Regions from separate parts of the Moritella sp. F3 genome, predicted to be linked through region 1. Evidence: predicted binding sites of a transcription regulator. Region 1 holds the regulator's gene; each other region holds the start of a gene.

Region 1 (10,399 bases):
TGATTTTGATAATCCGACATTTACTGAAGTTAAACGTAATCAAAAAGCGATCACTGTACCTGACGAACTCATCAATGCGACAGATCCGAAGACGGCTGGAGACAAGTAATGCAGTTAGTAGCAATACAAATGACCTCGGGTGCTGATATTAAAGCGAACTTAGCGTATGTGGCATCACAACTGGCATTGATTGATACAGGGGGAACCCCGACCTTGATCTTATTACCAGAGAATTTTGCCTTGTTTTCGCACCGCGATGATTATTTAGCTCATGCAGAACGATTAGGGCAAGGACGAGTACAGCAACAGCTTGCTGATTGGGCTAAGGAATACCAATGTTGGCTGGTTGCAGGGTCTTTTCCTATTCTTAGTGATATTGAAGATCGGATTTATACAACCAGTTTAGCATTTGACCCCGCTGGGGAATTGGTGCAACATTACCATAAGATCCACTTATTTGATGCGCATGTTCCAGCTGTATCTATCGCGAGCAATGATCATCAAGATAAGAGCATATTTAAGAAAAATGTTAAGCAAGGTTTTAAGAAAGAGCTAAAGCAGCAAACTTATAAAGAATCAGATAGTTTTATTGCTGGTGATCAGATCGCTACTTTCACTATTACAGATAGTACGGGCGGAGATATAACGGTTGGTATGGCTATTTGCTATGACCTGCGTTTCCCTGAATTATTTCGTGCACTCAGTGCTGCTAACGCCGATGTGTTATTACTACCCGCAGCCTTTACCCATGCGACAGGTAAAGCGCATTGGTTACCCTTGTTACAAGCCAGAGCCATAGAGAACCAATGCTATGTGTTAGCGGCTAATCAAGTGGGTGATCATGGTGGTAATCGTCATACTTGGGGTCATTCGGTTATCTTAAACCCTTGGGGCGAGAGTTTGGCACAACAAACATCGTCGTGTGGTATCTGCTGCGCGCAATTAGATAAACATAAGTTAGTACAAGTACGTGCTGACATACCTATTTTACAACATGCACGCTTTACGGCGAGCTTGAAAAATAAAGAGTAATAATCACAATGAGATTTGAACAAGTCGAAAATTCAATTTTACTGCCAGCCGAGTTAGACCTCGATAAGCTGCAGAGCACGCTGTCATTATTGATGGGCAATCAGCTTGATTATGGTGATCTTTATTTCCAAGCTTGCAAGCATGAGTCTTGGGGTTTAGAAGACGGCATTGTTAAAGAAGGTTCATTTAACATCGAGAAAGGTGTTGGTGTACGTGCCGTTTCGGGCGAGAAAACCGGTTTTGCGTATTCAGACGAGATCAGTTTAAAGGCATTAACCCAGTCTGCGACAGCGGCTCGTGGTATTGCTGCTAGCGGTGGTGAAGGTAAAGTTAAATCGTGGAGTAAACCACAAGGTAGTGAGATTTATCAGCCATTAGATCCATTAGCGAGTATGGAAAGACAGCGTAAAATAGACCTGTTACATGAAGTTGATGTCTATGCGCGTGCTTTAGATGCCAATGTGACTCAAGTAAGTGTGAGTTTGTCTGCTGTATACGAAGAGATATTAGTAGCGGCAACCGATGGTACGTTAGCGACAGATGTACGTCCGTTAGTACGTATGAACTGCTCAGTGTTAATTGAAAAAAATGGTAAACGTGAACGTGGTGGCGCTGGTGGCGGTGGTCGTTATGGTTTCGATTACTTTTTAGAAGATGTAGATGGTACGCAGCGTGCATTTAGTTATGCTAAAGATGCGGTGCGTCAGGCATTAGTTAATATCGATGCAATCGAAGCGCCTGCTGGTGCCATGCCTGTTGTACTTGGTGCTGGTTGGCCTGGTGTATTATTGCATGAAGCTGTTGGCCATGGTCTTGAAGGTGACTTTAACCGTAAAGGCACGTCTGCTTACGCGGGTAAAATTGGTGAAAAAGTTGCATCTTAGTTATGTACGATTGTGGATAACGGCACATTAGAAAATCGCCGTGGTTCGTTGAATATCGATGATGAAGGTACGGTAACGCAAAATACCATGCTAATTGAAAACGGTATTTTAAAAGGTTACATGCAAGATAAACTTAACGCCCGCTTAATGGGTGTGGAATCTACGGGTAACGGTCGTCGTGAATCATTCGCACATTTACCGATGCCGCGTATGACGAATACTTATATGCTACCAGGTGAGCATACACCAGAAGAGATCATCAGTACGGTTGAGAAGGGCATTTATGCGCCGAACTTTGGCGGTGGTCAGGTGGACATTACTTCCGGTAAATTTGTATTCTCAGCGTCTGAAGCTTATTTAATTGAGAATGGTAAAATTACCACTCCGATTAAAGGTGCAACCTTGATCGGTAATGGCCATGAAGCCATGCAGCATATCTCGATGGTTGGTAACGATCTGGAATTAGATAAAGGTGTTGGTATTTGTGGTAAAGAAGGCCAAAGTGTGCCGGTAGGTGTTGGTCAGCCGACATTAAAACTAGACAGTATGACTGTGGGTGGCACTGGTAGCTAATAGGCTATTTGTACTGTGTTGAAGTCATGTGCAGTAGATAAAAATAAAGCCCTAACAAGTATATGAATCACTTGTTAGGGCTTTATTGTTTGTACTGGTTAATATCAATGTTGCCATCATGGCAAATTAATATTATAGACCAGCAATCTCACGTAGGTGTTTAAAGATTTCTTTGCTTGGTTTAGCTGCTTTAAGCGGCTTTTCAGCTTTAATTTCTTTATTCACTTGGCGGATCAGTAGACGCAATTTCTGACGGTCAGCATTTGGATAGGTTTCCATTAACGCTGTGATCGCAGTATCACCACCGGCAATCAATTCATCACGCACTATTTCTAGTTTCGCTAATTCAACCGTTGCTTGGTTATACTTATTGGTGATCTTATCGTATGCCGCTTGGATTGGCTCGAGACCGTCACTACGCATGATTTTGCACATGTACGATAGATGTCTGCTATAAGCATCAGTACGTACTACAATTTTTCTTGCTGTGACGATTGCTGCAAGCATTTCTTCTGAAAAACCCATCTTGGCAATTTCTGCTTTACTGAGTAAAGCGATCGCGCCAGCGAGTTTCAGAGTCTTGGCAATTTCAATTTTGTTTTCTGCACGACTTTGATATAACTCGTCGTCTTCAGCGCGTCGGTAAGACTTTTCACTGGTAATATTTCGTTCTCTTACGCTCATAATATTCTTTTTCAAAACGATTGATATGTTAATTGTATCAGTTTATTGCTAATTGCGCAGTTGCTGCAGGAATTTTTATCACATCATGGTATGCTAAATCCAGTATAACTAATTGAAACGAGCCCATGAACTTAAAACAGCAAATTACATTAGAACAAAATAAATTGGAATTAGCCGTTACTCAAGCACTCGACATCGCCAAAAAAGCGGGCGCGAGTGATGCTGAAGTAGCTATTTCACGACAAACGGGTTTGTCTGTGAGTACGCGCATGGGTGAAGTTGAAAATGTAGAATTCAACCATGATGGCGCGTTAGGTATTTGTGTATACCGCGGCCAGCGTAAGGGTAATGCATCAACATCTGATTTAAGTGAAGCTGCAATTCAAAGCACAGTGGCTGCGGCGTTAGATATCGCTTTGCACACCGCTGAAGATGAGTTTGCAGGTCTGGCAGATCGTGAACTGATGGCGTTTGCACCGACAGACTTAGACTTATGTCACCCGATTGATATCAAACCTGAGTATGCGATTGAGCAAGCGTGCCTGACTGAACGTTTAGCGTTAGCGCAAGATCCTCGTATTGTGAACAGCGAAGGTGCGTTTACCAGTCACAGCAGTATTAAAGTCTACGGTAATAGCCATGGCCTGGTAAATGGCTACGCGAGTACTCGCCATAGTATGAGTTCGGTATTGATTGCCGAAGAAGATGGCGCAATGGAACGTGATTACGGCTACTCAATGGCGCGTGACGCAAGTAAACTGTGGACACCTGAACAGATAGCTACTGAAGCTGTTAATCGCACTGTAGACCGCTTAGGTGCACGTAAGATTGATACCTGTAATGTCCCTGTCATTTTTCACCATGATGTTGCTAGTAGCTTAATGGGCCAACTTGTGATGGGTATCAGTGGCGGTAGCTTATACCGTAAATCATCCTTCTTACTGGATAAGTTGGGTGAGCAAATTTTCCCTGAATGGTTAAACATCCAAGAACGTCCACATATTATGGGTGGCTTAGCATCCTCTATGTATGACGCTGAAGGTGTACGCACTAAAGATTTAAATGTGGTTGAGCAAGGTATCTTAAACAGCTACTTATTAACGAGCTACAGCGGCCGTAAGTTAGGTATGCAAACAACCGGTCATGCTGGTGGCATTCATAACTGGAACGTGACAGGTAAAGGCGAAACATTAGGTCAACTTTGTCGTCAAATGGGCACGGGCTTATTAGTGACTGAGCTGATGGGACAGGGCGTGAATATTGTTACCGGTGATTACAGCCGTGGCGCGTCGGGTTTCTGGGTTGAGAACGGTGAACTGCAATATCCTGTTCACGAGATCACGATTGCGGGTAACTTAACTGACATGTTTAAAAACATTGTTGCAGTGGGTAGCGATATTGATGTGCGTAGTAGCATTTTGATGGGGTCTACATTATTAGAATCAATGCAGATCGCGGGCAACTAGTGATTAACTGTAAAAAGTATTGAATATAAAAAGCCTGTGTTATGAAACACAGGCTTTTTTATTTATAAGACTATGTGATGTAAATACCGTCGTTATTTAAGCGCCGTAGACCAACGTTGCCATGCCTAAGAAGGCAAATAGACCAACTACATCGGTAACCGTTGTTAATGCCATACCGCCTGCCAATGCCGGGTCGATATTGTATTTTTTCATCACCAGGGGGATCACGACGCCAGCCAATCCGCCCATCGACATATTAATAAACATCGCGCCACCAATGATCAGGCCAAGAGATGGGTCGCCTTTCCATAATGACACGATAATAGCGATAGAGATGGCCCAGATAGCGCCATTCAGTGCCCCTACCATGGCTTCTTTACCAATTAACCAGCGACTATTCTCATCACTAATATGGCCAACCGCCATACCACGGATAACCAGTGCAAGTGTTTGATTACCAGCTATGCCACCCATGCTAGGGACAATGGTCATCAAAATAGCCAATGTTGCTAGCTGTTCTAAAGTTGCTTCAAACATATTCGAGACGGATGCGGCTGTGAGTGCCGCGATTAAATTAACCCCAAGCCAGAGTGTACGACGCTTGGTACTTTGGATAACGGGAGCAAAAGTATCCTCGTCATCATCCATACCGGCCATACCCATCATGTCATGCTCGGCATTTTCACGGATAATATCAACCACGTCATCAATGGTAATACGACCGAGTAATTTCCCTGAGTCATCAAGTACGGGGGCTGAGATCCAATCATGACGCTCAAACAGTTTGGCTACTTCAGAAGTATCCATCGTGGCTGGTAAGGTTTCAGCTTGACGATCCATGATGGTGCTAATAACACTGTTGGGATCTGTCGTGAGTAGCATGGCTAAAGGTACATCGCCAATTAATCGGTCATCTTTATCGACAACGTATAACGTATCAGTGGCTTCAGGTAATTCTCCACGCAAACGAATATAACGTAAGATCACATCAACAGTGACATCAGGACGTAAAGTAATGGTGTCCGTATCCATGATGCTGCCGGCAGTATCTTCTGGATAGGCCATAGCAGCTTCTAGACGATGGCGATCTTGAGTGTCCATTTGCGTGATAACTTCTTGATAGATGCTATCGGGTAGACTGCGGAGAATATTGGCGAGGTCATCGGTATCCAAACCTTCCGTTGCAGCAACCAGTGATTCAGTATCCATCAGTTTTAGAATGCTGGTCTTGGCGTCTTCATTTAGCTCGTCAAGGATCTCACCTTGCATTTCAGAGTCGGTTAACCGCCACAAGACTTTACGGCCAGCTGGTGGTGATGATTCGAGTAATAATGCAATATCACAAGGGGGCGTTTGGTTGAGCATTCGTTTTACGTGAACAAACATACCGCTGTCGAGCGCTTCATTCATTTCACTTAAACGCAGGTGTGTACTGTCATGCTCCATTTGTTCTAGCATATGTCGTCCCCATTCTTATTATTCTTGTGCAAGACCTTGCCCGCTGATGCGGACAATTCTAGCTTAATCTGTATTTATAATCAGCATTTACATAAAATATCATAATTCATTATATGGTATTGATAATACGTTGGCTAAGGTAGTGCTTAGCTGATCTTGTGTTTGTTTTTTTCTAATGTCTGGTGACGGGTTTGCACGATTCGATCTTGCAGTTTAAAGTATTTCGCTAGCTGCTCTGCAATAAAGACAGAACGGTGTTGGCCGCCAGTACAGCCAATTGCAACAGTGACATAGCTGCGATTATTTTTTTCTAACAGCGGTAACCAGGTCGTTAATAAATTTTCGATTTGCAGTGCAAAACTCATTACTTCTGGTTGTTGGCTGAGGTAACTAATCACCGGTTCATCCAGACCTGTATACGGTTTTAATTCTGGGATCCAGTGTGGGTTAGGTAAAAATCGCACGTCGAATACATAGTCAGCATCCATTGGTAGGCCATGTTTGAAACCAAATGATTGGAAGACCAACACCAATTGATTATTTTTCTTACCTAGAATACGTTCTTTGATTTGCTCGCTCAGCTCATGAATATTGAGCTCGGTGGTATCGATTTTCAAATCAGCATGCAAGGCGATAGGGCGTAAGCGTTTTTCCTCTATTTCAATTGCTTGAGATAGCGATAACTCATCTTTGGTTAATGGATGTAGTCGTCTCGTCTCGCTGTAGCGCTTAATAAGTACAGCTTTATTGGTATCGAGGAATAAACTGGTTAGGTCGGTGCTGGCTTTTAGCGCCGTAATAATGTCATTTAATTCTTTTTTGTCAGTTGGGAGGTTACGTACATCGATACTGACAGCCACTTTTTCAGTTTTTTCATTTAAGGTTTGTAGTAGCTGTGGGAGCAAGGTAACAGGTAGGTTGTCTACACAATAGTAGCCTAAGTCTTCAAGTACCCGTAAAGCAATTGATTTACCGGATCCTGATTGGCCGCTGACGATTATTAATTTCATGTTCTGTCCCCATATCTGCGCAGCGAATATATCGTTACCATAGCTAAAATTAGGTTGCTAATTTTAAAGCTGTAGCAATATAAAAGAATGCTCATTATCCCGTAATTGGTGTGGATATGATATGTTTTAATTATGTCAGCGTTATTAATACTTAAAGTAATACCTAAAGGAAAAGTGGTTTTCCTTTAGGTTATTTGTTGTGGGGCTAAAATTAATGGCGAATTAATTTTTCTTTGTGTTTAATGACCTGCCTATCGAGTTTATCCATTAAGCCATCAATTGCAGCATACATGTCGTTATGTTCATGTACGGCAAAAATTTCCCCCCCATTTAAATGTATTTTTGCTTCTGCAACCTGCAGTAATTTTTCGACATTTAAGATCACGTGGATATTGTTTATGTGATCGAAATGTCGTTCTAATTTGGAAAACTTGCTATCAACGTAATCTTTCAGTGAATCTGTAATATCTACATGTCTACCTGTTAAATTAATTTGCATATACGTCTCCCTTATGAAGGTTAGGTGAGTCCTATAATAGACTCTTGCGCTGATTAGATGGCGGTATGCTCAGTGCTTCTCGATACTTTGCAATAGTACGTCGAGCGACCTTGATACCTTGATCAGCAAGTAAATCAGCAATCTTGCTGTCACTTAATGGCTTGCTGGCATTTTCTGCCGCGACCAATTTCTTAATTAATGCTCGGATAGCGGTTGATGAACATTCGCCACCGTTGTCCGTGCTTACATGACTTGAAAAGAAAAATTTCAATTCAAAGATCCCACGTGGGGTATGCATAAACTTCTGCGTCGTCACACGTGATATCGTGGATTCATGCATCTCAACTTCTTCGGCAATATCGTTGAGTACCATAGGTTTCATGGCTTCATCACCATACTCAAAAAAATCAACCTGTCGCTGGACGATACTTTTTGTCACTTTTAGTAAGGTGTCATTACGACTTTCTAAACTTTTAATAAACCACTTTGCTTCTTGGACGTGGGTGCGAACAAATTGCCCATCGCTGCTGTTGCGGTTACCTGTCGAAAGATTAGAATATTCATTGTTCACCTTTAATCTTGGCACAATGTCAGGATTTAACTCTACCACCCATTGATTATTTTTTTTCTTTACTAACACGTCAGGTATAACGTAAAGCCCTTCTGTTTGATCAATGACATTGCCTGGTCTTGGTTCCAAGCTCTGAATTAATTGCATGATCTCTTTGAGCTGGGGTTCTTTTAATTTTGTTTTACGGCTTAATTGACGGTAGTCGCGATTGCCTAATAAATCCATATGAGATTGGATTATTTGCTGACATTCGCTTAACCAAGGGGTATTTTTAGGTAAATGTTGGAGTTGGATCAATAAACATTCTTGCAGTGAACGTGCTGCTACGCCGATGGGATCAAAGTGCTGAATACGTTTTAGTACCGCTTCGACTTCGTCTAATTCAATCTTGGCATCGTTGTTAGCGTCCACTTCTTGGTGGTCGATATCAACGCTGTTCAGGATCTCTTCACAAGTTTGAGTGAGATAACCGTGATCATCAATACCGTCAATAATTGCGACTGCAATCGCGTGATCGATGTCAGAAAAAGGGGTTAGCTCCATTTGCCACATCAAATGTTCGTATAAACCTTCGCTGGTTTCACCTTGGTAAACTTGATCTAGGCCATCAATTCCGGCGCTGCCGCTACTGTGGTTTTGTATTTGTGGGGTGTAAACGTCATCCCAGTTACTGTCATTGGGTAGTTCATCGGGCATCGATTCACTGGCAAGCGCATCGCCCACTTCAATTTGACTGCTATCGGTCGGCGCTGCATCATTATTAGCATCATGGTTGTGGTCATCATGCGCGTTATGATTATCTGCGTCGTTAGCGGGCGACTCATGAGGATCTTCTTGTTCTAATAGTGGATTGCTATCTAGCGCTTCTTGGATCTCTTGCTGTAACTCCAAGGTCGATAGTTGTAATAATCGAATCGCTTGTTGTAACTGTGGCGTCATTGCCAGAGATTGACTCATCCTAAGTTGTAATGATGGCTTCATCTAACGACTACTCTCTCTTCCTTAATGCGGCTAAATATCAATATCAAACTATAGTCGGAATTGATCTCCAAGATATACTTCTTTTACTTTTTCATTGGATAAAATTTCTTCAGAAGTACCTGAAGCGATCAAATGTCCATGGCTAACAATATATGAATGTTCACATACATCAAGCGTTTCACGTACGTTATGATCGGTAATTAACACACCTAAACCGCGGTCACGTAAATGCTGAATGATTTTCTTAATATCGCCAACCGAAATTGGATCTACGCCAGCAAATGGTTCATCCAATAAGATAAACTTCGGATCTGCAGCGAGTGCGCGAGCAATCTCTACACGACGGCGTTCACCACCTGATAAGCTCATACCTAAACTGTCGCGGATATGGGTGATATGAAATTCTTCTAATAATTCTTCTAATTTTTCTTCACGTTCAAAACGGCTTAATTCTGTGCGTAATTCCAAAATAGCCATGATATTTTTTGTTACTGATAAGCGGCGAAAAATAGAGGCTTCCTGTGGTAAGTAGCCAATACCTTGCTGTGCGCGAATATGCATAGGCTCATGGGTTAATTCTTGGTCATCGATGAAGATTTGTCCATGATCTCGCTTTACTAAGCCAACCACCATGTAAAAGGTAGTGGTTTTACCTGCGCCATTAGGCCCAAGTAAGCCAACAATTTGGCCGGATTCAACTTCCAGACTCACATCTGAAACCACTTTACGTTTGTTGTAACTTTTTGCTAAGTGTGATGCTTTTAAACGCGCCATATGAATTTACTTACTCTACTTAGTTTTGGTGTCTTCAGGAGTGAAAATAGTGATCACGCGATCGGATTCATTTTTGCCACTCTCGGCTATCATTTCTTGTTTATCAATTTGGTAGATGATCTTGTCACCTTTAACTTCACTATCAGCTTGGCGTAAACGGGCATTCTTTGACAAGGTTAAGCGTTTTTTGCCAAGTTCATAGCGGATCTCGTTAGACTCAGCGTTAATTTTTTTACCGTCATCTAGTTCTTGGTAAAAAGTAGCTACGTTCCCCGTCGCTATCATTACTTCGGTGCCTTTGCCGTTAGAGCTTAATACCGTTAGTTTATCAGCATGAATTAATATAGTGCCTTGAGTTACCACCACATTATCATAAAAGATAACGCGGTTCTCTTTAATAAACACTTCTTGACGTTTGGCATTCACGACAACATTTTCTTGGAAATCAGACTCTAATGCGAGTGCTG
Region 2 (10,399 bases), on a different contig from region 1:
CGCTTCTTCATCTAAATTGACGCCAGAAACACTTTCAACCCAATTTTGGCTCTGTATTAACTTGGCTTGATTGGCAGATGAATCAACCCGTGCCGCACGAGTTTGGTTACCGACTGTAGAGATTAAGGTTGCAATACCCTCGGCAAACGTCATCTGATTTTCACCGTTATTATTATGATTCTTTCGTAACTTATCGTCATTTTCTAAACCGGCAAGTCTTAAACCGTTGCTGTTATCTGCTATCGAATCTCGGTTATAAGCCAAAGTAAAACTTTCACCAGGGTTTGGCTTGCCATCCATTTTAATTTCATAACCCACACCTGGGTTTAATGGTGGGACGGCATTACTAAATAAGTTTTGGCCATTTAACGCACCTGAACTCGTTGCCATGTATGTGCCGTTACCATCGAAAATATCAAAATCACCACTATTGTTTACAGTGATTTGTTGCGGCGCCGTCAGGCTTAAATCATTATTCGAAAAAGATAAGCTCGCGTCCGATATTTCCGTCACCGCAAGTCGACTCATCGTCGTATTCGTTACGCCAGTCTTAGTTTGTAAAATCGATGCTAAAGCAATATCTTCCGGTTGCGTATTGATAATGTCATAGTCATCAAGATTGAATAATGTCGGGCTCATTAAAAATTTATCACCGCTTTGAAAACCACCAGCCGCAGCAGAAAAGTCAACTTCAAAGCCATGGTCTGTTACTTCAACAGGACCAGGATAAGCACCATTAACGGCGAGTGGATTAGTGCTACGTTCACCGTTTTTAATTTCAAAGATATCAAAGGTCATCGGACTCGTCATCGAGATCTGATATTGGCTAGTCGTTAACGAACTGCCCTCACCTGCAATCATCTTAGAATTAATCACATGCGCTGGGTTCGAGTTATCTGAAAAGTGCTTAGCTTGCGTTGGTGGAATGGTGTATATGTCTTTGCCCATATTACCGTTCAAGTCCAACCCCATTTTATTTTGACTATTTACTGCATCTGCAATACCCAGGCTCAACTGGCCAATTTCTCGCAATGATGAATAAACAGTTTCATCACGAAATTCAAGTAAAGCGCCAATTCGGCCACCAAGATTCGTGTTTTGCAAAGGCATGGTATTTTTATCAATATTCAATACCAGTTCTACATTATTAGACTCGGGATCACCTGTCACAGTAGAAAATTGGCTGACATTGTTTTGCATGACCAAGGGCTGGCCATTCAGTAAATTAATTGAGATGCTTTTGTTATCATTCACAATCGTTGATATATCTAGCTCTTTTGCTAATGACTCTATCGCCACATCTCGCTGATCAAGTAATGTTCCAGAGGCGCCACGAGATGTACCGTCTGCGATCATTACCTGCTTATTCAAACCATGTACATCTTGAATCAGTGAATTCAGTAGTGCGGGTTTTTCAGCTATTTCACTGTTAGCGGTTTGTGCTTGGTTATTTAATTGCTCACCGACATTACGAAAACTTGCCGCTAACGTTTTTGCATCGGTGACAGCAAGTTGACGATTTGAGATGGACGTAGGATCATCATTGGCGGTATGAAAAGATTCAAATAACTGTGATACACCTGCAGCCATGTTATTCGATTTATCAGATAGTACTTGATCGGTGCGGGTGATTTCCGCCAGGAATTTTTCTTTGTTACCAAAAGCGCTGGTATCAATTAATAATTCAGCTTGCGCAAATTTATCCACTTCTCGGCCGGTAACTGAACGAGCAAGCCCCATGTTATCGGTTTGCGAATTATGCTGGGTACGCTGACGGCTATAACCATCGGTATTAACATTCGAAATGTTATTACCTGTGGTCTGAAGCATTTGCTGGTGACCAAGCACACCAGAAGTACCTATTTGTAATAAATTCGCCATCAGATTATAGCCCTAACTATTAGTTCATCACTCAAAAATAAGATTGCTTTACGCTACCACGACATTAACCAGCGTTATTTAAATGCATCATGTTTCATCACATTCTGTATTTTCGCTGCATAATTAGGGTCCGTGGCATAACCCGCTTGTTGTAAACCATTCAAGAACTGTGCCGAGTCTGCAGAATTACTTAATGCGTCACTATAACGGTCACCCGATTGCAAGAAGTTAGCAAAATCATTAAAGCTCGATTGGAAGTCTTGATAACTTCTAAATTGATGATTTTCACGTTTGGCCACACCGTCTTTAAACTCTAACGTATCCACACTTGCCGTCGGACCTTCCCAACGTTTATCAGCTTTAATATTGAATAGGTTATGCGAACTATCGCCTTTGTTATCTGTAGAGACTTTCTTACCCCAGCCTGTTTCTAGCGCCGCTTGCGCAAGTAACACATCAGGAGATACGTTCAAACGCTTGGCAACGACATCAGCAAAAGGGGCAAGTGAAGCAACAAATTCTTCAGGGCTATTGAACTGCATTTTTGGCGCTGCAGCTGCTAAAGGGGTTGTGCCTGCTAAAGGGTTTACAGCCTGTGCGGTATCGTCGTTCGGGTTGCCGTCTGCATCAACTGCGGGGATTGCTAGACTTTTGCTCTCTTCCGGTAGCGCCTTTTCTGCAGTCCCATCAGCCTTATTCGCTTTCAGGTTCTGTAATGGGTTGGTATCACCATTTAATGACGAAGCTGGCATATAATTGCCGCCATCATTGGATAACTGCTTAACAATGACGTCTGCTAATCCTAGGCTACCTGTTTGGCTCATATCTGCGGCCATCTGCTTATCTTGCATGTCACGATAAAACTGGGTGTAGTTATTATTCATTGGGCTGTCGGTTTCAAATGCGGCATTGGCTTCACGCATACTTTTCATCAGCATGTTGGTAAACAAAGATTCAAATTGCTGCGCGACTTCTTTTAACGCACCTTCATCATTGCCTTGCGCACGCTTACGCAAAGAATCCAGATTATGCGTATCTAAGACGTTACTGTTCACATTTGTTTTAAATGAATTATCCATACCCAGCCCGTTACTTTTTTCGATTGTATTATTTAGATCGTTATTTCAAGTGATTAGTTTAGATCGTTATTTTTCAGTCAGTTATTCTGCTACAAAATATATAAGTCAATATCACTGCCATTTATCTGTCGCTATTCAAAACAATAGAATCAACAACTTAAGATGTAAAAAACGGATTAACGCTAATCGTCATAGATAACAAAGCAATTCTTAGACCAACTAACGGATTAATAAAAAATAGGCACAAAAAAGCGCTAAACCACATCAGGGGTATAGCGCTTTTACATAACGGATCCAACAACAGATTTAAACTGAGCTAGCTTATCGCCTTAAATAATAATCAATTGCCCGTCCAGCGCCCCTGCATCCTTCAGCGCTTCTAAAATGGACATTAAGTCACCCGGCGCAATACCGACCTGGTTTACAGCACGGATCAAATCATCGAGGGTCGCGCCTGCATCTAACTTAAACATACGCGCATCTTCTTGCGTCACATTAATGGTCGATTTATTGGTCACGACTGTTTCGCCGTTAGCAAACGCATTCGGCTGTGATACTTCTTGCGTTTCATTAATGGTCACGGTCAAACCGCCATGGGTTATCGCGGCTGGTTTAAGCTGGACATTTTGACCAATAACAATAGTACCAGTACGAGAGTTAACAATAATTTTGGCTGATTCATCCGCCATTTTTAATTCGAGGTTTTCCAATGTCGCCAAGTAAGCCACACGCTGTGAAATATCACGTGGTGCGAGCACACGCACTGACGTTGCATCCATAGGGTAAGCGGTATTAGGGCCTACAAGATTGTTAATTGCATCCGATAAACGTTTGGCGTTAGAAAAATCACCACGATGTAAATTGAATGTCAGAAAGTCACCATCACCAAATGGTGTCGGAACTTCTTTCTCCACAATAGCACCACTACTAATACGGCCAACAGTCGGGGTATTCACTGTTATCTGAGAACCATCTCGGCCTTCAACACCAAGACCACCAACAACCAAGCTACCTTGTGCTAATGCATACACCTGGCCATCAGCACCTTTCAGGAACGTTTGCAGTAATAAACCACCACGTAAGCTCTTTGCTTCACCAATAGCAGCAACAGTCACATCGATGGTTTGACCTGGTTTGGTAAATGCTGGTAATACCGCACTCACCGCAACAGGAGCCACGTTTTTAATTTTGACTTTCGCACCTTCTGGCATGGTGATGCCAAAGTTATTCAACATGGTTTTAAAACTTTGCTCAGAAAAGGCGTTACTTTTCTCACCGGTACCCGGTAGACCAACAACCAGACCATAACCGATTAATTGGTTATCTCGAACGCCTTGCACAGAACTAATATCTTTAATGCGAGCAGCATTAGCGGAATTAATGGTAAGCACAAAAAAGCTTAACAAGACAATACTCATCCCCAGCAATATATTTTGCTGTAGCTTAACTTGAGTTGCTAACTTGATCCGTGTTGATAGTTTCATCTAGATAACCTGTGCTATAAAAATTGTCATTATTTGCTGCCCTGTCATTATTTTGGTTTGTATTTTAACTGCCAAAATTATGACAACGGCTAAATAATCTCAGTTATATAGCTAAAAGCAATTGTCATACCAAGATGTCGTTTACACACCTGGTCTGAATATATTAGAGCTGGCATCATTACGATATACGCTTGATATCTACATCTACATCTACATCTACATTAAATATAGCTTAGAAAGGCCATGTGCTGCCGTTAAGGAATTTAGTTGCCCAGCCTTGTATTTGCGCCTCGCCTAAATCATCAACCGCGCCATATTGAATTCGAGCATTCGCGATCAGCGCTGAATTAACTTTATTGTCAGCGTCTACATCTTGTGGACGCAATAAACCAGTAAGGCGAATAAATTCATTACCATTATTGAGCATTAACCATTTCTCACCCCGTATGACGAGGTTGTTATTGGGTAGTACACGGACAACTGTGACTGAAATATTACCCTCTAAGCTGTTACTTTGATCAGCCGAACCGTTACCCGAAAAAGAACTGGTTTGGTTTAGACTACCTTCGATTTTATAACCACCGATCACTACATCTTCGCCACCCAAACTGACTGGGTCTAGTTCGAATGAATTGTCTTTGCCTAGATTTGAGCTGGCCTGTTTTTTAGCACTCGTCGATTCTGTTAATGTCACAGTGATAATATCGCCGACACGACGTGCTTTAATGTCTGAAAAAATATTATTATTGTATTGCGGATTAAATAACGAACCCGTCACTTTTGCTTGTACAGGATTATCATCGGGTACAATCGGTGCATAATCAGGTGAATCTTGCTGTGGTGTTTCATTCACATCAGCAGGTTCTTTCGCGTCTTCAGTTTTAGTGGCATCTTGATTTTTAGTGACCACATTTTCTTTTACTTTAACTAAAGACGAACAACCAGCAAGTTGCATAAGCACAAAAACAGCAAAGATAAAATTACGCATAACAATTCTCGATCATAAGAGTTAACGGTTAACTATATTGTAGCTAAATTAAAGCTGTTGATTGGTGTAACTTAGCATTTCATCAACGGCTGATATTACTTTGGAATTCATTTCGTATACACGCTGACTTTCAATCAGGTTCACTAATTCTTCCGTTACGTTGACGTTCGATGTCTCAATCGCACCCTGCACTAATTTACCCAAGCCTTCATTACTTGGTAAGCCCTGTACCGGATCACCACTGGCACCCGTTTGGATATACATATTTTGTCCAATAGGCTGTAAACCACCAGGGTTAACAAAGTCAGAAATATTAATCTGGCCGACGGTTTGATTGTTCGTTTGCCCAGGTAGGCTGACGGAGATCTCACCGTCTTCCGATACTGTCACCGTTTGCGCGTCAGCTGGAATTTGAATCTGTGGTTGTAACGGATAACCAGTACCCGGAGTCACAATAATCCCTTCATCATTTAAGGTAAATTGACCGTTACGGGTATATGACGTAGTACCATCTGGCATTTCAATTTCGAAGAAACCACGGCCACTCACCATCATGTCTAACGAATTATCTGTCGTTAGCATGTTACCTTGTGAGTGATCTTTTTGCGTTGCCACAACTCGCGCACCCGAACCAACCATTAAACCTGATGGTAATTTCGTGTTTTGAGTCGATTGACCACCCGGTTGATTCACCGCTTGGTAGAGCAAATCTTCAAAAATTGCGCGTTCTTTCTTAAAACCAACGGTGCTGGCATTGGCCAAGTTATTTGAAATGGTTGAAATATTTGTTTGCTGTGCTTCTAAGCCTGTCTTACTTATCCATAATGCCGGATTCATAACGTTTTCCTCGTCTAATTTATACTGTTCGTGGACTCATCAATGAGAATTAGCTGATCCGTAATAGTGAATCTGATGCTTTGTCATTCTCTTCTGCTGTCTTCATCATTTTGATCTGCATTTCAAACTGACGTTGCAGATTAATCATGCCGGTGAGTTCACCAACAGCACTTACATTACTGGTTTCTAGTGCACCACCTGCCACTTGGACGTTTAAATCAACTGCGGCAGGCGTGCCGTCAGCTTGTCGAAACATACCATCATAGCCTTTCACTAAATTGCGAACATCGGGGTTGACCAATTTTAATTGATCAACTTCTTCCAATGCGTTTGCTGGTGCGCCTTGCGGACGGATCTCGATACGACCATCAGCATGAATTTTAATTTGTTCAACGGGTGTCGGTATAACGATAGGACCATTTTCACCGATAACAGGACGACCTGATGATGTTAATAACTCACCTGTAGGGCCCATGTGTAAACTGCCACTACGGGTATAGCTTTCTTTATTCTGATCATCCATGACACTTAACCAACCATCGCCTTGGATCGCAACATCCAATGCATTGCCGGTCTGTTGTAATGCACCACCGGTAAAGTCTTGCCCAGGGCTTTCAGTGATCGCAAATACACGAGTAGGTAGGCCTTCACCAAAAGCTTGCATTGAACGTGCTTGTTCAAAATCAGATTTAAAGCCATGCGTATTCACATTGGCGATATTATTGGCACGAACAGCCAATGCATTCATATTTTCTTTGGCACCCGACATCGAGATATAAAGCATATTGTCCATTCGTCAATCCTCTGTCACTTTTCGTTGAAATCGTTAATTACCCGTCTAATACCAGTGATAAAGCAATTAAAGTGCCAAAATGAAAAAGCCACCCTAAATAGGGTGGCTTTTTATCAAAATGGCTTATCAACCCGCTACGTTAACGGATCTGTAATACCGTATCTTGCAGTTTAGAGTTCACTTCTAAGGTTCTTGAGTTAGCCTGGTAGTTACGTTGTGCCGTAATTAAGTCAACCAGTTCACTGGTCAAGTTTACATTTGACTGTTCGAGTGCCGATGAATTAATTTTACCAAAGGTACCAGAGTTCGCTTCACCTGCGATCGCATTACCTGAAAGTTGCGATGCACGCCAGCCGGTATCACCTGTTTGGCTTAGACCTTGTTCGTTAGCAAACTTAGCCATGGCAATCATACCTAACTTATCATTACGGCCATTACTGTAACTCGCCGCAACCATACCATCAGGGCCGATATCAATACCGGTCAAACGCCCTACTGTCGCGCCGTCTTGTTCTAATTTTGTTACTTCAAACGCAGAAGCAAACTGAGTCGGATTATTAATATTGATTTTAACAGTCTGAGTGGTATCCGCACCATTGGTTAAAATCGCGCCGAGTGGCACAGTCTCAGCAATGGCTGGCAGCTGTTGTTGTAATAAACCAGATGAATCAAACGTCAGTCTTAACGCAGCCGGTTTAGCTGGTGTACCAGGCGCAGCAGCCACAGCTTGGCCACCCACGATATCAATTGGTTGGTCATCCACATAGTTAAACTCTAACCAAGAGTTTGCAGGTGCACCCGCTGTACCATCTTTAATGTAATAAGTAGACAAAGTATGTGACTCACCGAGTGAATCATAAATTGATACTGACGTCGCTGATGTGAACGTCGTACTATCTGCCGGATCAAACTTCGTCGGATCTAATACTGGTGAAGTAGCTGGTAAATTCATTGTCATATCAACGTTACTCGTTGATTCTGGTACACCTGCGGTATCAGGTATTTGCAGCGGTTTTGTTGACGCCATGCTCACCGCTTTTGGAGAACCATCATCATTCACATCATAAACTTGTAGATAATTACCCGCCGAGTTAGTCACAAAACTATTTGAATCTAATTTAAATGCACCAGCACGCGTGTAGTTACGATCCATTGATTCAAGACCGTCTGACATAACAAAGAAACCATTACCGTTAATCGCTAAATCCAGCGAGTTCTCGGTGAAATTCAAGCTACCTTGTTGAAACTGCTGCGCAACATGAGCAGTTGCCACACCGTTACCAACCGATGTTTTAGCATTAGAGAAAATCGATGTTGCATACACATCACCAAACTCAGCGCGCGACTCTTTAAAACCCGTGGTATTAACGTTAGCAATGTTATTTGCCGTTGTATTAAGGTCTTTCTGAGCAGCGTTGATCCCACTCAAGGCGATGTTAAATGACATAAATTTTCCTTTTATTCAATAAATTTAATAATTTTTCGAGGCTACTTCTGTTGCTTGGCTCAATGGTAAGCTACCCATGCCTTTTAAGTTCAGCATAATGCCGTTACCAGTATTACCAATGTTAACGCTTTCAACATGCTGGAAACTTAATATTTTAAGGTCTTGGGCATTGCCGTCTATCGACGCTGATGCCTTCAAGCGGTAACTTCCTTCCGCCACTTTATTGCCGTTCATGTCAGTGCCGTCCCAATCAAAAGGAATTGCACCGGCCTTCTGTTCACCCATATCAATCACTTTAACCACTTCACCAACTTGGTTGGCTATTTGTAAGCGCATATTAGGTGCGCCCTGCGGTAAATCAATACGTCCAGATACATTCTCATCCGCAGATAAAAATGCCGACGATGCAGGCGCAAGTACCTTGCTACCGACTAAACTTGACGCTTGCAGTGCTTGGTTCGAGCTCATGATCGTATTTAACTGCTCAAACTTACTGTCCATCTTAGAAATACCATCAGCGGTGGTAAACGACGCCATTTGCGCCACCATCTCCGAGTTTTCTACCGGTTTGAACGGGTCTTGATAAGCCAGTTCTTGCGTAAGTAACGAGAAAAAGTCTTCTTGGCCGAGCTCTTTGCGGGTAGTTTCTGCCGCCTGCTCTGCCGCATCCTTTTTCTCGGTTTTAAACTGACTGCTAAAGTCAGCTATGTTATTGCTAATTGTCGTCACAACCAAATACCTCTATTAACCTTTACCTAACGCCAATGTTTTAGTTAACATTTGTTTAGCAGAATCAGCTATTTGCACGTTAGTTTGGTATGAACGAGATGCGCTAATCATGTTGGCCATCTCTTCCATAACGTTTACATTAGGGCGATATACATAACCATCTTCGTCTGCCAATGGATGATTAGGATTAAACTCATTAACTAATGGTGCATCACTCTCTACAATCCCTGCAACATTCACGCCAACTGCTTCATTTTGAGCTGCATTAGCCTGATCTAATTGTGCTTGGAAGATTGGATAACGGGCTTTATACGTTTCATCAGCACTGCTACTCACACTATTTGCGTTAGCAAGATTACTCGCGGTAGTATTTAAACGTACTGATTGTGCACTCATTGCCGAACCGGCAACATCAAAGACTCGAAATAAACTCATAATTATTGTCCTTTAATTGCCTTGCTCAGTGTTTGAAACTTGCTGCTTAAGAATGACAGTGATGCTTGATATTCCATACTGTTTTGCATGAAGTTAGAACGCTCTTCTTGCACATCAACAGTATTGCCGTCACCGGTATCGGGTTGGTTAGGGACTCTAAATTGCAAATCAGATGCAATACCTCTGCCACCTGATATATGACGCTCACTGGTATTTGATAAGTTAAAGCTAGACCCCTGAGTTGCACTTGCTAATGCATCCTTAAAGGTTAAATCTTTGGCTTTAAAACCTGGGGTATCCGCATTGGCGATATTACTCGCGAGTACTTCTGCGCGTCGTTCTCTTACGCCGACAGAATACTGGTGTATACCTAATGCATTATCAAAATTAATAGCCATGAACGCCTCCTAAACATTTATATCGTAATCAATCGCATGATAATTACGATGATACAAATGATAAAAGCAACATATGTGCCACAAAAATAATTTTTATTGCCTGCATTATTGTAAAATCAAATTAAAAAAATTTAACCATAAAAAGCAATGACTTAAAGTTTGCATTAAATTATCACAAGGGAGTATTACAAGAGGGGTAGAGCAGGATTAAATGAAGAGATAAAGAAAAAGCGTTGTAAAACAATTTTTTGACGCTGTATTTGGGCTAGTTACCGCCAATAAATGAACATCCATGTTCATGCGCTAACTCACCGCAAGATAGATTATT
Region 3 (10,399 bases), on a different contig from region 1:
TAACTTGGGTATTACCTGTTTATTTGTCATTTCTTTCTAACTTGGTCTAAATTTTGCTGAGTAGGGGAAGATTAGGTAAAAAATTCTAAATAATTATAAAAATAGAATAAAGGAGCATGTGTGCAACTATGTGATGAAGATAAGCACCTAAATAATGGTGATGAACATAAGCGCTTAGCGAAAGACGAATCAAGCTGGCCAATCGCCTTCAGTCTTCGTTCTGAAGAAAAACAAGTTGGGCGTTGGACGACCTTGTCTTGGTCTATTGAAGATATTGCGTTGTATCAGCAAGCACCCGTGAGCATTGCAGCAGAAGAGAGTGACGATACTGTTGGTAGCACGACTTACTATGAACGAACGTTATTCTTATACCGCGACGAACGGACTGATTACCGTTTTAACTTAAGCTCACAAGACCCTCACCTATTTATTGTCTGTGAAGTGACTGACGAGCAGTTTACACCATTACTGATCACTGCTGCGCAAAGTGTTGCGAGTAGTTATATGGATGGCGACTATCAAGTGTTGCACATTCAAATGCCATTACCAGTGCAAGCTTGGATGGAAGCATTCATCGGTAGAAATGGCGAACTGATTGAATTTAAAAAGAAACGTTGTAAAGACAGAAAAGGGCGTTCAAGTGGCCAGTAACTTTTTTCAACGTTGGTCAGATCGCTCATTGGCGGCAAAAGACCCTGCAGAAACTGATTTAGTAGTAAATAAAGACGCTGTTGTCGAAACTGAAAATCAGGGCTCAGAGCTAACCCTAAAGCGCGATGCAGAGCTGGATATTGAGCATATTTCAGCCCCTACCCCTGAATCGGCTGCGGATCTAGAGTTATCGACAGGTGTTATTGATGAGCAGGTCGAAGCTGAACTCACTATCGATGATGCAGATAAGGTTACCTTTGATAGTGGTGTCGCTTCATTTTTACAGCATGGCGTTGATAAATCAGTAAAAAAAGCAGCGTTAGCGAAATTGTTTCATGCTGATGAATTCAACTATATCAGTGATATGGATGATCACACCGAGGATTTTTCTAATATTCCTAAGCTTGACGAGAGTATTGCGAAACAGCTGCGTGGTTGGGTTAAGACAGTATTGGAAGAGCCTGAAGCTGAATTGGTTGAAGACACTGAACTCGTTGAAGGAAATGAAGTATTAGCCACCACTGAAACTGAACCGGAAACGGGAGTAATAGTAGACCCTCAAATATCTGTTGATGAAACGACTCAATCTATCACGACTGATAATAGTTCGACGTCTTACGGTGGTGAAAAAAATTGCGGTAGTGAACAACAAAATCAGTTTCAGGCACAGCCTCAACAGACAAGTGAGACATAAAGGGACAAATAACCCCATTTAAATTCGGGACATTTTGTTCCATACGTAATTGTTTATAGCGACATTATGTCCCGTTTGGGAATAAGTAAACAATCCCTCTCTGACTTTAACTCTTTATAGGTCATTTTATTCCGTTAAAAGTTGGTTCGGTTATTGCTCTATTAGCTACAGTAAAATAGCTAGATTAAAAAGTACGGATATAACCGTACGCTAGAAAAGAGCCGCGGGTAATAACTCGCAGTTTAATCGACATCCTTATAGCGGTGACGAGATACAGGAATAACAATGTTAAAAAGTATTCTAGAAACATTTGTCGATAGCAATGGTCAAGCGCGTTTAAGTGCGATTGCTGGTACGACTGAATTATCTAATCTGATCCCGCCGACGGTTTCTTACGAAAGTCGTGGCAACTTATTGATTATTGGTGCTTACGATACGGTCGCTGGACTCGCACCACAATTTGCAACATTGAATTCAGTAACACTACTGGCTACGTCTGCTGCCACAGATGTAGCGCCAGCGACGAGCGATAGCAATACCAATGACAAAGTATTTTTTAGTAATGAAGTAACAATTAAAGGTTACCTTGGTGCGTTCGAAGTGAACTGCCGTGTAGCGGGTAGCTTACTGAATACTTACACCAATTTAGCGGAAGTGACGATTGGTGGTGATAGCTTCGATTTAGTGGTTGATATGAGCGCAGATAGCCTTATTCAAACCGAGATCCCCGCGCCGGGTTATTACCCTGTTGGTAGCGGTAAAGCAGCGATTGCGGATGTCATTGAAACGTTACCGGAAATGTTAGGTACCTTTGATAAACCAAAATACTTTCGTTTAAATAATGATATCTGTGCGCATTCATCGCGTGGTGTCGGCGGTTGTACACGTTGTGTTGATGCTTGTCCTGCGGGCGCGTTAACCAGTAATGGTCACGCTATCGAAATTAATCCGTTCTTATGCCAAGGCGTAGGAACATGTGCGACGGCCTGTCCAACAGAAGCGATTACTTACGCATTACCAGAGCCAGAAAAGACCCAGAATTTTATTTACCGCTTATTAAACAGCTATCAAATGGCGGGCGGCGAACAGCCAACGATCTTATTCTTTGGTAATCGTGACCAACAAACGGTTGCAGAAAAATTACCGTTATTACCATCAAATGTTATCCCTATTGCTTTAGAAGAGCTGGCGACGATTGGTGTTGATACTTGGTTTAGTGCCTTACTCTATGGTGCGCATCAAGTATTACTAGCCACTAATATCGCCTATATCCCGGCGACGATTGATCGCGTGCTTAATGATGAACTAACCATTGCCAATACCTTCTTAACTGAAATGGGTTTTGAAGCTGGGCGCATTTGTTTGTTTGATTTAGATTCGGCAGCGGATTTCGTGGCGTTTACTCAACCTGTATTACCTGTTGTTGAGAATAAGATCGCCGTAATGGATAGCGCAGTGTTAGCAGAGCAACTCGCTGGCACTAAACGTGACAAATTATTTACTGCGCTAGATAAATTATCTACCCAAAGTCCACTGCAACCGACACATTCGCTGATGCCTGAAAATGCACCTTATGGCGGCATTGAATGTAAAACTGATGACTGTACCTTGTGTATGGGGTGCGTTGCAGTGTGTCCAACGCGTGCATTACATGCTGTTGGTGACCGTCCTGGTCTACAATTTAGAGAACAAGATTGTGTGCAGTGTGGTCTCTGTGAGAAAGCCTGTCCAGAACAAGTGATAAGCCTTAAACCGGGTCTTAACTGGGACGCGGAAAGCCGTCGTAGTGCGGTGATGATCCACGAAGAAGAAGCGGCTTGTTGTTTAAGTTGTGGCAAAGCGTTTGCACCTGCATCGATGATTGCCATGTTAACGGAAAAACTTCAAGGTCACAGCCAATTTCAAGGTGATGCTATTCGCCGTTTATCTATGTGTGAAGACTGTCGTGTTCGCGATATTTTTTCAGATATGGCTGACGATCCACTCCGTCAGTTGAACGTGTAGGGCTACATTATGGGATCACAAAATATGTCACAGTCATTTACTGAAGATGCTGCATTGCGCATCGATATTTACAGCTTACTTGCACATTTATTACGTAAAGCACCGGATGCAGAGGTAATTGATTGGTTAGCTAATCTCGACGTTGATGCGCCGAATGCATTAATTCAAACCACGGGCATGTCAGCTGCTTGGCCACTATTGAAGTTGGCTGCACAGAAAACCTTATTAACCGCCGCTGAAGATGAATATCAAGACCTGTTTATTGGTATCGGCCATGGTGAAATTGTCCCGTTTGGCTCTTGGTTTCTTACTGGGTCATTAATGGAAATGCCGCTTGCGCATTTGCGTCATGATTTGAAAAAACTGGGTTTTCAACGTGATGAATCAGTGAAAGAACCAGAAGATCATATCGCCGCCTTGTTAGAAGTGATGACCATGTTGGTGAGCGAAAGTAATCATCGCGATCAAGCCGAGTTTTTTAATCGTCATATCGACACTTGGTTTGAACGTTTTTGCCTAGATTTGAAAAAAGCGAAAAGTGCTGTGTTTTACAGTGCGGTCGCCGAATTAGCATGGCAATTTTTAAGTATTGAAAAAATACGTTTTATCGACGTAAAAAAATAATAACGATAAGGAGCAAGCTCGATGAGTAAACAAAATAAGCCGGATGAAGACCGCCGCCAACTGTTAAAAAACATTGGTTTAGGTGTTGCAGTAGGTGCTATCGCAACGGGTGTATCCACCACTGCGAATGCGTCTGTTGATAGCCAAGAAAAGAATGATAAACAACAAAAAACAACAGGTTACCATGAAACTCAACACATTCGTGATTATTACGATACTTTGTAAGCGGAGCTCTAAATGAAATTAACTAAACGTTCCGATACGGTCAGTAAGGACGAAAAACAACTCGGTATTTCACGCCGTGCTTTTATGCGCAATTCTTCAATCGCTGCCGCTGGTGGTGCTGTTGGTGTGGGCATGTTCGCACCGGGTATGATGAAAAAGGCTGAAGCGAAATCAGTTGACCCTGAATCGCCAGTGGAAATTAAACGTACTATCTGCTCTCACTGTTCAGTGGGTTGTGGTATTTATGCTGAAGTGCAAGAAGGTGTGTGGACAGGCCAAGAACCTGCATTTGATCACCCATTCAATGCGGGCGGCCACTGTGCTAAAGGCGCAGCATTGCGTGAGCATGGCCATGGTGCCAAACGTCTAAAATATCCAATGAAGCTAGTTAACGGTAAATGGATAAAAATGAGCTGGGAAACAGCTCTTGAAGAAGTCAGTCAGCAAGTGCTTAAGATCCGTGAAGAATCCGGCCCTGACTCTGTCTACTGGTTAGGCTCAGCAAAACACAACAATGAACAAGCGTATTTGTTCCGTAAAATGGTATCGATGTGGGGCACAAACAACGTCGATCACCAAGCACGTATTTGTCACTCTACAACAGTAGCGGGTGTAGCAAATACGTGGGGTTATGGCGCGATGACTAACTCGCTGAATGACATGCATAATTGTAAATCAATCTTGTTCATTGGCTCAAACCCAGCTGAAGCGCATCCCGTTGCGATGCAGCATATCCTCATCGCCAAAGAAAAGAACAGCTGTAAAATTGTGGTTGCTGATCCACGTCGTACTCGTACAGCAGCAAAAGCTGATCATTACGTATCATTACGTCCGGGTTCTGACGTTGCCTTCGTTTGGGGCGTGCTATATCACGTGTTTAAAAACGGTTGGGAAGATAAAGAATTTATCCATCAACGTGTTTATGGCATGGAAGAAGTTCGTGCTGAAGTTGCTAAATGGACACCTGCAGAAGTTGAACGTGTATCTGGTGTGCAGGAAGCAGAAGTTTATGAAACGGCAAAACTGTTATCTGAAAATCGCCCAGGCTGTGTAGTTTGGTGTATGGGTGGTACCCAGCATACAACGGGTAATAACAATACGCGTGCTTATTGTATCCTTGAACTGGCGTTAGGCAACATGGGTAAATCTGGCGGCGGTGCTAATATTTTCCGTGGTCACGATAACGTACAGGGCGCAACGGATTTTGGTGTGTTATCAGATAACTTACCGGGTTATTACGGTTTGTCTGAAGGCGCATGGAAACATTGGGCTGGGGTATGGGATGTTGATTATGAATGGCTGAAAAACCGTTTTGATCAAAAAGACTATCGCGGCAAGCTGCCAATGAACCATGCTGGTATTCCGGTATCGCGTTGGATTGATGGCGTATTAGAGAATAAAGACAATATCGAACAGAACGATAATATCCGTGCCATGTTCTATTGGGGCCATGCAGTTAACTCACAAACCCGTGGACCAGAAATGCGCACAGCGATGGGTAAACTGGACATGATGGTTATTGTTGACCCGTATCCAGGTGTTGCAGCAGTAATGAATGGTCGTACTGATAATGTTTACTTGCTACCAGCGACAACGCAATTTGAAACAACGGGCTCAGTGACTGCCACAAACCGTTCAATTCAATGGCGTGACAAGGTAATTGAGCCACTATTCGAATCAAAACCTGATCATGAAATTATGTATTTGCTGATGAAAAAATTAGGTTTAGCGGAGCAAGTGTTCAAGAATATCGAGGTTAAAAATAACCAACCTGTGATTGAAGATATTACCCGTGAATTTAATAAAGGTATGTGGACGATTGGTTATACAGGTCAAAGTCCTGAACGCTTGAAAGCCCATCAGAAAAATTGGCATACATTCCACAAAACGACGCTCGAAGCTGAAGGTGGTGTTGCTAATGGTGAGACTTATGGTCTGCCTTGGCCATGTTGGGGTACGCCAGAGATGAAGCACCCTGGTACCCATATTCTTTATGACACATCTAAGCCTGTTGCACTCGGTGGCGGTAACTTCCGTGCCCGTTTTGGCGTGGAACGTAATGGTGAAAGCTTGCTGGCTGTTGACAGTTATTCAAAAGATTGTGAGTTGGAAGGTGGCTTCCCAGAGTTCAGTGATAAGCTACTTAAGCAGCTTGGCTGGTGGGATGAACTGACTGCGGATGAAAAGCTAAAAGCAGAAGGTAAAAACTGGAAAACTGACGTATCTGGTGGCATTCAACGTGTGGCAATTAAACACGGTTGTATTCCATTTGGTAACGCTAAAGCCCGTGCTGTGGTGTGGACGTTCCCTGATGCAGTGCCAATCCATCGCGAACCTTTGTATACACCTCGTCGTGATTTAGTTGCTGATTACCCAACATGGGATGACAGTGAAGCGATGTTCCGTTTACCGACATTATACAAATCAATCCAAGAAAAAGATGTATCGGGCGAATACCCAATTATCTTAACCTCGGGTCGCTTGGTTGAGTATGAAGGTGGTGGTGATGAAACGCGTTCAAATCCTTGGTTAGCAGAATTACAACAAGAAATGTTTGTTGAAGTTAACCCGAAAGATGCTAACGACTTAGGCTTTAGAGACGGAGAAATGGTGTGGGTTGAAGGCGCTGAAAAAGGCCGTATCCACGTTAAAGCAATGGTTACACGCCGTGTTAAGCCGGGTCTTGCCTTTTTACCATTCCATTTTGGTGGTTATTTCCAAGGTGAAGACTTACGTGGTAATTACCCTGAAGGTTCGGTGCCATATGTATCGGGTGAATCAGCAAACATTGCAACAACCTATGGTTATGATCCTGTGACACAAATGCAGGAAACGAAAGTAACCCTCTGTAAAATATCTAAAGCGTAAGGAGTCATTCCGATGGCGAGTATGAAATTTCTGTGTGACTCGAAACGTTGTATTGAATGCAATGGTTGTGTTACCGCATGTAAGAACGAAAATGATGATGCCCTTGAATGGGGTATCCAACGCCGCCGTGTTGTTACTTTAAACGACGGTGAACCAGGTGAAAGCTCAATTTCTGTGGCATGTATGCATTGTACTGATGCACCGTGTATGGCTGTTTGTCCTGCAGATTGCTTTGAGCGTACTGAAGATGGTGTTGTACTACACGATAAAGATCTGTGTATTGGTTGTGGTTATTGCTTGTTTGCCTGCCCATTTGGCGCGCCGCAATTTCCAAAGCAAGATGCTTTTGGTGAACGTGGCAAGATGGACAAGTGTACCTTCTGTGCTGGTGGACCAAATGTAGAAGACGGTTCAGCTGAAGAGAAAGAAAAATACGGCGCCAACCGTATCGCTGAAGGTAAGTTACCTATGTGTGCATCACTTTGTTCTACTAAGGCCTTGCTTGCTGGTGATGCATCTAAGATCTCTGATGTTTATGCTGAGCGTGTTGTTGCCCGTGGTGCTAAGAATGCAGGTTGGGCAAGTACTGCTGACCTTGCTTATGACGCGAGCAAACCACAAGAAAGCTAATCTAGGCGTGTTGGTTAATGCAAGTTAACTGGTTGTCATTATGTGGGTATGAATTGACTATGACTGTTTTTTTCATACCTACTGGTTGGCTGTAAATCGATTATCTTTAATATCGATTAGTTTTAATATAAATAGAGGCAGTTGGTTTCGTTATAAACCGCTGTCTATTTAGCGCTGTTGTGTAGACACAGTGAGGAGATTTAATGACTAAGCGAATTCAACATTGGTTCACTCTGCTAGTGAGTGTATTAATGCTGAGCTTTACCTTGTCAGCATTTGCGAGTGAACCCGCAGATGGCAAGACGCGCAGTGAACGTTTAGGCGAATCGTCAGTACAAGGTGAGCTTGCTGGTTTTGCTGGCGCTGATTATTGGCGTGCCGTGCGAGATGGCCAAGAGGGTTACACGACATCAAAGTCACCTGAACACGGTGTGCTGATTAGTGTACCTGGACAAGCTTGGTTTATTCTCAAAGAAAAGTGGATGTCACCATTAGGTGCATTAGCGATCTTTGGCAGTATCGGATTAGTGGTACTGGCTTATTTCACTATCGGTCCATTAAAGCTGAGTAAAGCTAAAACTGGCCGTAAAATTAAGCGTTGGAGTTTGGTTGACCGTACACTGCATTGGAGTATGGCATTTACCTTCTTAAGCTTGGCAGTGACAGGGCTATTACTGGTCTATGGTAAGCATTTTCTTAAACCGATTATTCCCCGTGATATCTGGGCCATGATTATTTATGGCGCGAAGCAGTATCACAACTATGTTGGCCCTTTGTTTGCCATTTTACTGTTTACGGTGATGATTAAGTGGTGGCGTAAGAGTCTGTTTACCAAAGTCGATATCAAATGGTTCATGAAAATGGGCGGAATGGTCGGTAAACATAAAGGTTCGCACCCATCTGCAGACTTCTCTAACGGTGGTGAAAAAGCGCTGTTTTGGTTGCTGATATTTTGTGGTGTATTTATTACCTTTAGTGGTTTTGTGCTGGATTTCCCGTTGTTTGATCAGACACGTCGTGACATGGAGCTATCTAACTTAGTTCATATGCTGGCATCGTTAGTATTGATCTGTGGTTTTGTATTCCATATCTATGTTGGCTTAGTGGGTATCGAAGCATCACTAGAGGGCATGGTGACTGGTGAAGTTGATGAAACGTGGGCGAAAGAGCACCATGATATTTGGTATGAAAAAGTAAAAGACTTACCAGAGAATCAGTCGACTACAGAGCCAGCGTCAAAGGCAAAGCCAGAAGATAAATAGTCGGGTGGTAACTCGCTAGATAGGAGTCGTCTGATAACACAGTCTGAGTCACAAGATAAGTAGGTGTTTTCTTTATAAAAATCCCCCGTCAGCTGACGAGGGATTTTAATTTTACGCTAAAGTGATACAGTATTTATTGGCAAGATATTTCGTCCCATAGATTGTTAGAAACCGTTGGTGTATCCCAAACGCCAGGAGCATTTTTAGCAATAAAACACTTACCTGAATTTGTTACTTTGTCCCCGTTAGCAACTTGAGATGCACCAGCTTCCCAAGCGATGAAATCCGTCGATGCAAAGTCTGCAGACGTTGCTGCCACGGGCGTCGTTGTTACTGCCTTAATGAATAACCATGGACCACCTGCGTCTGGTAAATCACCTTGTGTCCACCACTTACTTTCATAGATAGAGCCCTTATAACTCACTTGTTCACCCGCTGAAGCATACACTTTACTGGTATCCCAAGCCGCAACACCGCCTGCTCCGGGGTCTGTCGGTTCTGTTGGTATTGTAGGTATTTCACTGTCAGGTACTATACGTACTTCAGGCCAGCCAGCGTGAGAACCATAGAAGTTTGTTACACATTTTCCATAATCACCTGGTACAAGAGCCGAATAAGCGGTTTGGAAACCAACTAATTCACACTCAAACGAAGCGCCACCTGGACGATCTGCGTAATACTTCCAGTTACCATCCCAGTTTGTATACAGCACATCGGTTGCGCCATTCAGGTTAATACTGCCGTAGGGGGTTTGTTGGTAACAGGTGTTTTTCTCATCGGACTCAAGAGGTATTTGGTAGTGTGCTGATAACCCTTCCCAGTAACGAATTCGGTTTACTGGCTGACCTTTATTTTTGTTTTGCTCCCCACATTCAATCCCGCCATTAATCACGTTAATCGTTGTGCCGAAACCATAGGTAATACCGGCATCTGCTTCGCGCTGTGATGGAGACCATGTACGGTCAATAACATGTAACATTGCTGGTTTTGGTGCTTGTGGGGTTAAAAAGAACCAAATAGCAGATGCAAGGTTTAACCAAGAATCAGCAACTAAACCAGGGTTATCTAACAGTACCGTTGCATCGCCGTCGTACATGACTTCAGAGAACATACCGTAGTTAAAGTGGTAAGAAAGTTGTTTTGCACCACGACCAAAATAACCCTGTCCTGGAGAACATGGCCAGCGGGCATTTTGCCAATCATTTTGACCACAACCTGTTGTATAGCCTTCTTGGCCTTCAGACCAACCCATTTCACGAACGTGTACAAGCGCTTGTTGCCATTCTTCTAATGCTTGCGGGTTGTCTGAGATATTGTCTTTAGCAATATGCCCGCCCGTTTCTTGTGAAAAGTGAGCGAATGCAGTAATGATTGATTTTTTACAAATGGCATCTGAGTTACGGCCATCTGTGTACTCTCCACAAAATGCAGGGAATTTACC

The links. Region 1 encodes sigma-54, which starts transcription at its own class of promoters, with help from an activator protein. Its sites were predicted from a motif close to GTTGGCACGNNNNTNGNNT; they were not measured.
Region 2: a site for sigma-54 is predicted at 3,162-3,180, ahead of flgJ (flagellar assembly peptidoglycan hydrolase FlgJ). Genes of this name have one in related genera too.
Region 3: a site for sigma-54 is predicted at 1,486-1,504, ahead of JFU56_RS05805 (4Fe-4S dicluster domain-containing protein). Genes of this name have one in related genera too.

Annotation. Positions count from the first base shown of each region.
Region 1 is NZ_BLRL01000009.1:118,648-129,046, reverse strand. Features, by position in the region: gene JFU56_RS15385 (YhdP family protein) at 1-109, shown strand, start outside; gene JFU56_RS15380 (carbon-nitrogen hydrolase family protein) at 109-1,032, shown strand; partial or broken gene tldD (metalloprotease TldD) at 1,041-2,489, shown strand; gene yjgA (ribosome biogenesis factor YjgA) at 2,622-3,173, opposite strand; gene pmbA (metalloprotease PmbA) at 3,299-4,639, shown strand; gene mgtE (magnesium transporter) at 4,736-6,097, opposite strand; gene rapZ (RNase adapter RapZ) at 6,244-7,107, opposite strand; gene hpf (ribosome hibernation promoting factor) at 7,319-7,606, opposite strand; gene JFU56_RS15345 (RNA polymerase factor sigma-54) at 7,638-9,158, opposite strand; gene lptB (LPS export ABC transporter ATP-binding protein) at 9,207-9,932, opposite strand; gene lptA (lipopolysaccharide transport periplasmic protein LptA) at 9,948-10,399, opposite strand, start outside.
Region 2 is NZ_BLRL01000004.1:246,162-256,560, reverse strand. Features, by position in the region: gene JFU56_RS09675 (flagellar basal body rod C-terminal domain-containing protein) at 1-1,881, opposite strand, end outside; gene flgJ (flagellar assembly peptidoglycan hydrolase FlgJ) at 1,956-2,960, opposite strand; gene JFU56_RS09665 (flagellar basal body P-ring protein FlgI) at 3,290-4,444, opposite strand; gene JFU56_RS09660 (flagellar basal body L-ring protein FlgH) at 4,677-5,432, opposite strand; gene flgG (flagellar basal-body rod protein FlgG) at 5,481-6,269, opposite strand; gene flgF (flagellar basal-body rod protein FlgF) at 6,319-7,062, opposite strand; gene flgE (flagellar hook protein FlgE) at 7,202-8,509, opposite strand; gene JFU56_RS09640 (flagellar hook assembly protein FlgD) at 8,534-9,238, opposite strand; gene flgC (flagellar basal body rod protein FlgC) at 9,254-9,673, opposite strand; gene flgB (flagellar basal body rod protein FlgB) at 9,676-10,071, opposite strand; gene JFU56_RS09625 (protein-glutamate O-methyltransferase CheR) at 10,395-10,399, opposite strand, start outside.
Region 3 is NZ_BLRL01000002.1:600,043-610,441, reverse strand. Features, by position in the region: gene JFU56_RS05815 (DUF3305 domain-containing protein) at 121-651, shown strand; gene JFU56_RS05810 (DUF3306 domain-containing protein) at 641-1,345, shown strand; gene JFU56_RS05805 (4Fe-4S dicluster domain-containing protein) at 1,631-3,349, shown strand; gene JFU56_RS05800 (molecular chaperone) at 3,359-3,973, shown strand; gene JFU56_RS05795 (twin-arginine translocation signal domain-containing protein) at 3,995-4,198, shown strand; gene JFU56_RS05790 (formate dehydrogenase subunit alpha) at 4,211-7,066, shown strand; gene fdh3B (formate dehydrogenase FDH3 subunit beta) at 7,079-7,696, shown strand; gene JFU56_RS05780 (formate dehydrogenase subunit gamma) at 7,900-8,958, shown strand; gene JFU56_RS05775 (chitinase) at 9,092-10,399, opposite strand, start outside.